Regions from separate parts of the Sphingobium indicum B90A genome, predicted to be linked through region 1. Evidence: riboswitches for the same ligand, from Rfam matches in the RefSeq annotation. Region 1 holds a riboswitch; the other holds the start of a gene.

Region 1 (4,413 bases):
CCTGTTCCTGACCTGATCCAGCGTGGGTCGATCGCTGCCGGGCAAATAAAGGCCGGCGTCGGCCACCGGAACCGGCGCATCGGGAACGCCCGCGTCGAAGCCGGCAAGGCGGGCGGCGTTGCGCAGGAAGGCGACGGCGTTGGCGATGCCGCCCTGCCGCAGATAGTCGCGCAGGAGGTCGCAGCTCTCCGCCGCGACGGTGGATGCGGCGGAGAGTTCTGGATCGTCCTCTCGCCCATCGGCGATCGCCGCGAAGGCTATGCCCCTTTCCCGGGCGATATTCGCAATTTCTTCAATGCCATAGGGCCAATAGCTCTTGCCGCCCAGCAGGACGACGCAGACGAATTTGGCGTGGGCGACGACCTTCTCGACATAGAGATCGACCGAATAGGGATGTTTGAGCTGGAGGAGGTTGGCGAGGCGGATTTCGGGCGCCGCTCCGCCCAGTTCCTGCGCCAGGACATGGGCGGCGCTCGCGAAACAGGCGAGTTCGCTGTCCGCCACGGTCAGCAGCACGATATCGCCCGGCGACTGGCCGAGGTCGATGGCCTCCTCGCCGTTGGAAACGGCGCCGGGCGTGGCGGTCAGCAGATGCATCAGGCGGCGGCCATCCGCGCGCCGAGCGCGGCTTCTATGGCGGCGCGGTCCATGCCGCTCTGGCCGATCACCACCAGACGGGACGTGCGCGGCTCGCCGGCCTGCCAGTGCCGGTCATAATGATGCTGGATGCGGGGGCCGACGGCTTGCAAAACGAGACGGGCCGGGCGCCCTTCAATGGCAAGGAAGCCCTTGACCCTCAGAATGTCGTGCGCGGCGATGCTCCGCGCAAGCGCCGCCAGCAGCGGTTCGGGGCCGGCCAGTTCGCCCAGGTCGACGATGAAGCTCTCGAAATCGTCATGGTCATGCTCCTCCTCTCCGTCATGGTGCGAGGGGCGGTCATCGATCCCGTCCTCCGCCCCGGCGTCCAGGCCCAGCAGTATCGCCGGATCAATCTCTCCCCTCGCCGTGCGGAGGATGCGCACGCCGGGACGGATTTCCCCGGCCAGTCCCTGCTCCAGCGCGGCCAGCCGGTCCGCCGCGACCAGATCGGTCTTGTTGAGCAGGACAAGGTCGGCGCAGGCAAGCTGGTCCTCGAACAGTTCCTCGATGGGGCTGTCATGATCCAGCGTCGGGTCGGCCGCGCGGGCGGCGGCGAGCGCCGCCTCGTCATGGGCGAAGCGGCCCGCCGCCAGCGCATCGGCGTCGATCAGGGCGATCACGCCGTCGACCGTCGACCGCGTCCGGATGTCGGGCCATTGGAACGCCTTGACCAGCGGCTTGGGCAGGGCAAGGCCGCTGGTTTCGATGATGATGTGATCGGGCGGGGTAGGCCGGTCGAGCAGCTTCTGCATGGTCGGCAGGAAATCGTCGGCCACGGTGCAGCAGATGCAGCCATTGGCCAGTTCGATGATGTCCTCGTCCGGGCAGGCTTCGTCGCCGCAGCCCTGCACCAGCGCGCCGTCGACGCCGACATCGCCGAATTCGTTGATGATGAGGGCGAGGCGACGACCGCCCGCATGTTCGATGAGGTGACGGATCAGCGTGGTCTTGCCGGCGCCCAGAAAGCCGGTGATAACGGTGGCGGGGATCTTCTTCATGCGGGATTTCCCTGTGCTTGGTGGCCGGCGATGGAGGCGACCTCGATCTCGTCGAAACCTCTCCAGCGGTAGATGGCCCAGCTCAGCAGCCAGCAGGCGGCGAACAGGCCGATGATGACGAAGCCCAGGCTGTTGAAATGATCGCCAAGGTCGGCGGCCAGGGTCCATGCGCCGCCGCGGAGGCCGAGCCTGTCGCCCAGCAGCGCCGCCGCCTCGATCCCGCCGATGAGCAGCGCGACCAGCGCCGACGCCAGCGTGATGGTGATGTTGTAGTAGAGCTTGCGGATCGGCTTCACGAACGCCCATCGATAGGCGCCCATCATCAGCGCGCCGTCCGCCGTGTCGATCAACGCCATGCCCGCCGCAAAGAGCAGGGGGAAGATGAGGACGGTCGCGATGGAAAGGCCGCTGGCCGCCTGGCCGGCGGACAGGCCCAGAATGGCGACCTCCGTCGCGGTGTCGAAGCCCAGGCCGAAGAGAAAGCCGAGCGGCGCCATGTGCCAGCTTCGCGTCACCAGCCGGAAAAGCGGCCGGAAGAGGCGCGACAGAAGACCCCGGCTGCCGAGCAGCATGTCCATGTCTTCATCGACATAGGCGCCGCCCCTTCGAACATGGTTGAAGGTCTTGAGCACTGATCGCAGGATGATCAGGTTCATCGCCGCGATGGCGAAGAGGAAGGTTGCGGACACGATCGTCGCAATGGTGCCGCCAATGGCTCCGGCGGCCTCCACCCGGCTCAGCGCATTGGCTGCGAAGGCGATGAGGACAGCGGCGATCAGGACGATGCCGCTATGGCCGATGGCGAACCAGAAGCCGACGGCAAGGGGCTGCTGGCCATCCTGCATCAGCTTGCGGGTCGCATTGTCGATGGCGGCGATGTGATCGGCATCGACGGCATGGCGAAGGCCCAGGCTCCAGGCCAGCAGCGCCGTGCCCAGCATGACGGGGTCGCCGGCGAACATGGCGAAGGCCGCGATCCAGGCGGCCAGATTGGCGGCGAGGAGCCCGGCGAACATGCCGGCGGCGCGGCGGCGCAGGCGGCCGGACGGCGCATGAGACGATATGGTCATAGGGACGATCCCCGTCGGCGTCTGCGAACCGGACGGAAGCCGCCTGCATGCCGGACGGACGCTCTTGCGCCCAGCATGCGGACAGCAGCTCCCGCTGCGTGAAGCGTCGCTCAGACGGAGGACCGTGCCGCGGCCATCCCCTGGACCATGGCAAGAGCGACCAGACGCAGGCAGGTTTCCTGGCTCGCGGGTCACGGCTTGGCGCATGGCCTTCCCAGGCCTCGCATGACTTAGCGTCCGGCCCAGTGGCTGATCCTGCCGCATGTGCGGAGGATCGCTATGCGTCTCGCTCGCCGCTTACAGTTGCAGGGACAGCCGCGGATTCATCACCGCATTCCCTATTAAGCCCCCTGAAGGGGCACCGGCGCGATCATGAAGGCCGGCCGAAACCGGCCTTCATGGGCGTGCATAGAGGCTGGGCGAGCAAATGGGAAGAGGAGCAATGACGACTTCTTCCGTCGGGCAGGGCCAACGCGCCGCTCCCGGCGAGGCGCTGGAGGCTTACGGCTCGCAGCGCCGGGGACGACGATCCTATTTCAATGCACCTCCGCCCTCAGCCGTTCGACCAGCTTTTCGATCTCCCACGGCTCCAGCACCCAGGTTCGCGTCTTGCGGCCTTCGCGATGGACCGGCTGGGTCAACAGGATGCGCGCCTGTTCCTTCGCATGGGGCTTGAAGATCGCGAAATGCTGGGCGCAATCGCGGATCGTGCCGATGATCGGCGCCTTGCCGTCCAGGTCGATCATGGTGGCGGGCTGGTCCCAGGGCATGTTCAGCATGACGTCTTCCATTCTTCTATGATCGGCGCTGCAACTCGCTTGATCACCGGCGACCATAGCGGCGGATCGGCCGCCTGTATCGCCCAAAAACAAGGGCTCAACTGTCACTTTTCTGGTTTGCTCCTGGACAGGAGGCGGGCGAACATGCCCCTGCCCGGCGCGTTTCGCCTTGCGGCGCGGCGTCGGGGGGCGTTATGACGGCCCGATCATGCAAAAGGGGGCTTTGCACGGACATATCCGGCAGGGTTTGGGGGATAGGCCTTGAGCGTTTTGGGGAAGTTGGTTCGCGGGCCTGCGGGATGGGCCGCCTTGACTCTGTCCGTGGCGGCGCACGCCCAGGCGACGGGGAACCGTCCGCTGCTGAGGGACAGTTTCCGCATCGGCAGCGAAGGCGGCGCTCTATGCCAGGCGCAGAGCGCGACCGGCGACCCCGCAGCGCGAACGATGTTCGATCGCGCATGGACGCTGGTGTGCCGGGATGCCGCGCGCCCCGTCGGCCAGATCTATGCGCTGCGGCGCGGTGCGGCCACGGATGATGGGGCATTGCAGGATCGGCTTGCGGCTTCGCGCAGGGAGGCGGTCGAGTGCAATGCGCCCGGCGGGGTCACCTTGCCCGGCATAGGCTTGGCGCTCATGCGCAACTGCGCGGGCGCGGTCGGCGCCTATCGCATATTGGCCGTCGAACGCGGCAAGACGATCTATGTCGCGCAGGGCTATGCCGCCTATGCAAGCGCGCTCGACCTGGGGCTGCGCTCCGTCATGGCCGGGCGGATCGTGCCGGGCCGGGTCGACATCGCGACGGTAGGGACGAACGACGCGGGTTATGCCCGACTGCAGGCGGCGACGCTGGACCCGCAGACTGTGCTGGCGGAGGGCTATCGGCGCAACGCTTCGGGCAATTATGCCGAAGCGGCGGAGTTTTTCGAC
Region 2 (4,413 bases), 1.3 Mb from region 1:
AGCCGCACCGGCCTGTCCCCGAAACTCGCGCGCCATCGCGAGGAGCCGCAGGTCGAAATCCATCCGAAGGATGCCGAGGCGCTGGGCATCGTCGACCGCGACCTTGCCCGCGTCCAGACGGCGCAGGGCAACAGCATCTTCCGCGTCAGCCTGAGCGAAGGCCAGCGCCCCGGCGAGATCTTCACGCCGATCCACTGGACCGACCAGATGTCGAGCGGCGGCCGCACCGGCCTGCTCCCTCGTCCGCTGGTCGATCCGCATTCGGGCCAGCCCGGCTTCAAATCCACCCCGGCCAGCGTCGAGAAGGTCGCGACCGAGTGGAGCGGTTTCCTCATCCTGCGCGGCGATGAGCCGGTGAAGCTGCCCTGCCTCTGGTCCACCCGGATCACCGTTCCGGGCGGCGCGCTGTACGAGATCGCCGGCAATGGCGACCCGGCCCGCCTCGACGCCTTTCTTCCGAAGGGCGACCGGGTCGAGGCCATGGACGCCTCCCGCGGCACCCGGCGCGTCGCGACCATCAGCGAAGGCAGGCTGAACGGCGTGCTGTTCGTGACGCGCACCGGCCTGTTGCCCTCGCGCGACTGGCTGATCGGCCAGTTGCAGGCAGAGGGAGTCGGCGGCTCCGTCCTCGCGGCGCGGGGACCGGGCAGCCAGCCGGAAAAGGGCGCGACCGTCTGCGTCTGCTTCGACATCGGGTTGAACCAGATCGTCGCCGCCATCCGCGAGCAGGATCTGGTCGACGTCGCCGCCGTCGGCAAGGCGCTGGGGGCGGGGACCAATTGCGGATCGTGCCGCCCCGCGCTCGCCAATATCCTCACCCAGACATTGCAGGAGACGCTTCATGCAGCCGAATGAGCTTATCGCCCCCGGCGAGGTCTGGCTGGTGGGCGCAGGCCCCGGCGACCCGGACCTGCTGACCCGCAAGGCCGAAAAGCTGATCGCTGCGGCGGAGATCGTCTTCCACGACGCGCTGGTGGGGCCGGGGGTGCTGGACCTGATCCCGCAGGGCGTCGAGCGGGTCAGCGTCGGCAAACGCTCCGGCCGCCACAGCAAGGCGCAGGAAAGCATCAACGACCTGCTGCTGGCGGCGGCGAAGGCGGGCAAGCGCGTCGTGCGGCTGAAGGGGGGCGACCCCTCGGTCTTCGGCCGCTCGGCGGAGGAGATGGAGCATCTGGCGGAGGCGGGCGTCGCCGTGCGCATCTGCCCCGGCATCACCACCGCCAGCGCGGCGGCGGCGAACGGCCATGCCTCGCTCACCCTGCGCGGCGTGGCGCGGGGACTGACGCTGGTGACGGCGCATCTGAAGGCAGGCGAGCCGCTGAAGCTCGACTGGGAAGCGCTGGCCCGGCCGGGCGGCACGCTCGGCATCTATATGGGCCGCGCCGCTGCCGGAGAAATCAGCCGCTCGCTGATCGCCGCCGGGCGCGATCCCGAAACGCCGGTGATGGTGGCGGTCAATGTCTCGCTCCCCAATGAACGGCTGATCCGGGGCAAGCTGTCGGCGCTGGCCTTCCTGGTGGCGACGATCAGCGACGAAGACCCAACCCTGCTGCTGATCGGGGAAGCAGTGGCGGGAACCCATTTGCCGGTGGAAGTGGTTGAGAGTGCTACCGTCCGGGCCTGACGACCAACCCTACCTCCGTTCGGGCTGAGCCTGTCGAAGCCCTTTTCTCCTCAAGAGAAGCCGAACCCTTCGACAGGCTCAGCCCAATCGGGGAAAAGTGAACCGCTCCAGATCCTCCGGCCGGTTGATATTGGGCAGCACGAACTCCGGCCGCTCCACGATCCGCGCCCCGACCCGCTCCAGCCAGCCATGGATCGCCCGGCTATTCTCCTCGGCCAGATGCGCATCCAGCTCTCCCGCCAATGAAGCGGGCCAGAAGCCGGCCAGTTGCTGCCCCTTCAGGATCGCCGCGCCATCCCCGATCAAGGCCTGCGCCAACCCGTCCGGATAGACCGGAACGTCGCACCCCGTCGTCAGCACCGCGTCATAACCCTGCGCCGCCGCATGATGCAGCGCGGCGTTCAGCCCCCCTAACGGTCCCATGTCCGCCGCCGGCCGGTCCGCCAGCCCGGTCATTCCCGGAACGTGCCGCCCGCAAATCACCACCGTCTCGACATGCGCGCCCAGCGCCGCCGCCGCATGATCCAGCAATGTCCGCCCATCGAGCATCGCCAAGGCCTTGTCGCTGCCGAAGCGGCTGGATCGTCCCCCGGCCAGAACCGCGCCCAGCAATCGCATTCCGTCCCTCCTCATGCCGCTTGGCATTGTCCTCGCTTTCCCTTATGGCGCGCGGCGCGGGCGGGGACAAACCCTCGCGCGCAAAGAAGATCGCGCCGGTGCCCCCAAAGGGCTGAAAACGGGAATGCGGTGCGGGCGGGAAACCGTCCTATTCCGCGGCTGTCCCTGCAACTGTAAGCGGTGAGCGCGATGCACTTCGGTCCATGGACCGGCCACTGGACGCAAGTCCGGGAAGGCATGCATCGCTGCGTTGACCCGCGAGCCAGGAGACCTGCCGGCGCACGGTCGCTCTTGCCCTGGCCCAGGTGTTGGCCATGGCACGGTGTTTTCCGTCTGAGCGACGAAGCGGCGCAGGGCCGCATCGGTGCGGGGGAGGGCACTGGCGTCGACTTCCCCCTGCGCCGACCGCGATGAGCGGATGCCCTGAGCCATGAAGTCGCAGCGACGCTCAGGGAAACAGATATAATGTTGAAAGCCACCCTCTCTCTTGCCGCTTTGCTCGCGGCCGCGCCCGCCCTCGCCGCCGATGATGACGAGATCATCGTCACCGCATTGGGCATCGAGCAGCCCCGCGACGAGGTCGGCCAGGCCGTCACCGTCATCGACGCCGACACCATCCGCACCCGCCAGAGCGTCAGCGTCGTGGACCTGCTGGCGACCACGCCGGGCGTGCGCTTCAACCGCAGCGGCAGCTTGGGCGGGGTGACCGGCGTTTCGCTGCGCGGCGCTGAAACGACGCAGACGCTGGTGCTGATCGACGGGGTCAAGGTCAACGACACCAGCGGCATTGGCGACATGTACGATTTCGGCAATCTGCTGACCGGCAATATCCGGCGGATCGAAATTTTGCGGGGGTCCAACTCCATCGCCTATGGCAGCCAGGCGGTCGGCGGCGTCGTCAACGTCATGACCGGCACGCCTGCCGCCGGTTTCGCGGGCAATGCATCGGTCGATTACGGCTATAGCGACACGCTGAACGCCAAGGCGGACGTTTCGGGCGGCAGCGGCATCGCATCGGGCGGCGTTGGCATCGCCTATTTCAACACCGACGGCATTTCCTCCGCCGCCAATGGCACGGAAAAGGACGGCTATGAGAATATCGCCGCCAACGCCAAGCTGAAGCTGGCCTTCACCGATACGCTCAGCCTCGACCTGCGCGGCTATTATATCCATGCCGATCTGGATACCGACAACGGCGTGTTGGACAGCACAGCGGACACTTCCAAATCGGATCAATATGTCGGCTATGCCGGGCTGAACCTGGAGCTGTTCGACGGCAGGCTCACCAACCGGGCGGCCGTGACCTGGTTCCGCATGGACCGCGACTATACATCCGCATTCGGCCCCTATGGCTATTCGGGCACCAATCTGCGCTTCGAATATGAGGGCGTCTATCAGCCGGTCGATCAGGCGAAGCTGGTCTTCGGCTATGAACATGAACGGCCCGACTATGACTTCTCCGGCTTCGGCTCGGTGGAAAGCCACAAGGCCGATGTCGACAGCGTCTATGCGCTGGCCATCGTGAAGCCGGTCGCCGGCCTGTCGCTGACCGCCGGCGCGCGGCATGACGATCACAGCCAGTTCGGCGGCGCGACCACCTTCGGCGCCAATGCCAACTACACGCCCAACGCCGGCGCGACCAATATCCGCATGAGCTATGGCGAAGGGTTCAAGGCCCCGTCCCTTTATCAGCTTTACGGCGCCGATGTCGGCAATGCGGGCCTGCGTCCGGAGCGGTCGAAAAGCTACGACATCGGCTTCGACCAAAGGCTGGATGGCGACCGGGCGATCCTCTCTGTCACGGCGTTCCGCCGCGACACCAAAGACCAGATCAACTATGATTATTCGATCGGCCTTTACGGCGGGTACAATAATCTGGACCGCACCCGCGCCAAGGGCGTGGAGGCGATGCTGGCCCTGAAGCCTGTCGATGCGCTGACGGTCACGGCCGCCTACAGCCATGTCGATGCGCGCGACCGCAATACCGACGCCCGGCTGCCGCGCCGCGCCGCCGATGCGGTCAGCGTTTCGGCGGACTATGTCTGGCCCTTCGGCCTGTCGACCGGCGCGACCGTGACGATGGTGGGCGACAGCTTCAACGATGCGACCAACGCGATCCGGCTGGACGGCTATGCCGTGACGGACGTGCGGGCATCCTTCCCGATCCGGGA

What was found. Region 1 has a riboswitch for cobalamin ahead of SIDU_RS12080 (HoxN/HupN/NixA family nickel/cobalt transporter). Riboswitches for the same ligand answer to the same signal wherever they lie in the genome.
Region 2: linked by a shared signal. The riboswitch ahead of SIDU_RS00630 (TonB-dependent receptor plug domain-containing protein) and the one ahead of SIDU_RS12080 (HoxN/HupN/NixA family nickel/cobalt transporter) in region 1 are both predicted to bind cobalamin.

What each region holds. Positions count from the first base shown of each region.
Region 1 is NZ_CP013070.1:2,478,657-2,483,069, forward strand. It holds gene cobN (cobaltochelatase subunit CobN) at 1-597, opposite strand, end outside; gene cobW (cobalamin biosynthesis protein CobW) at 597-1,637, opposite strand; gene SIDU_RS12080 (HoxN/HupN/NixA family nickel/cobalt transporter) at 1,634-2,707, opposite strand; cobalamin riboswitch at 2,860-3,086, opposite strand; gene SIDU_RS12085 (hypothetical protein) at 3,244-3,486, opposite strand; gene SIDU_RS12090 (CHAT domain-containing protein) at 3,796-4,413, shown strand, end outside.
Region 2 is NZ_CP013070.1:118,242-122,654, forward strand. It holds gene SIDU_RS00615 (nitrate reductase) at 1-855, shown strand, start outside; gene cobA (uroporphyrinogen-III C-methyltransferase) at 842-1,624, shown strand; gene mobA (molybdenum cofactor guanylyltransferase) at 1,703-2,242, opposite strand; cobalamin riboswitch at 2,322-2,535, shown strand; gene SIDU_RS00630 (TonB-dependent receptor plug domain-containing protein) at 2,708-4,413, shown strand, end outside.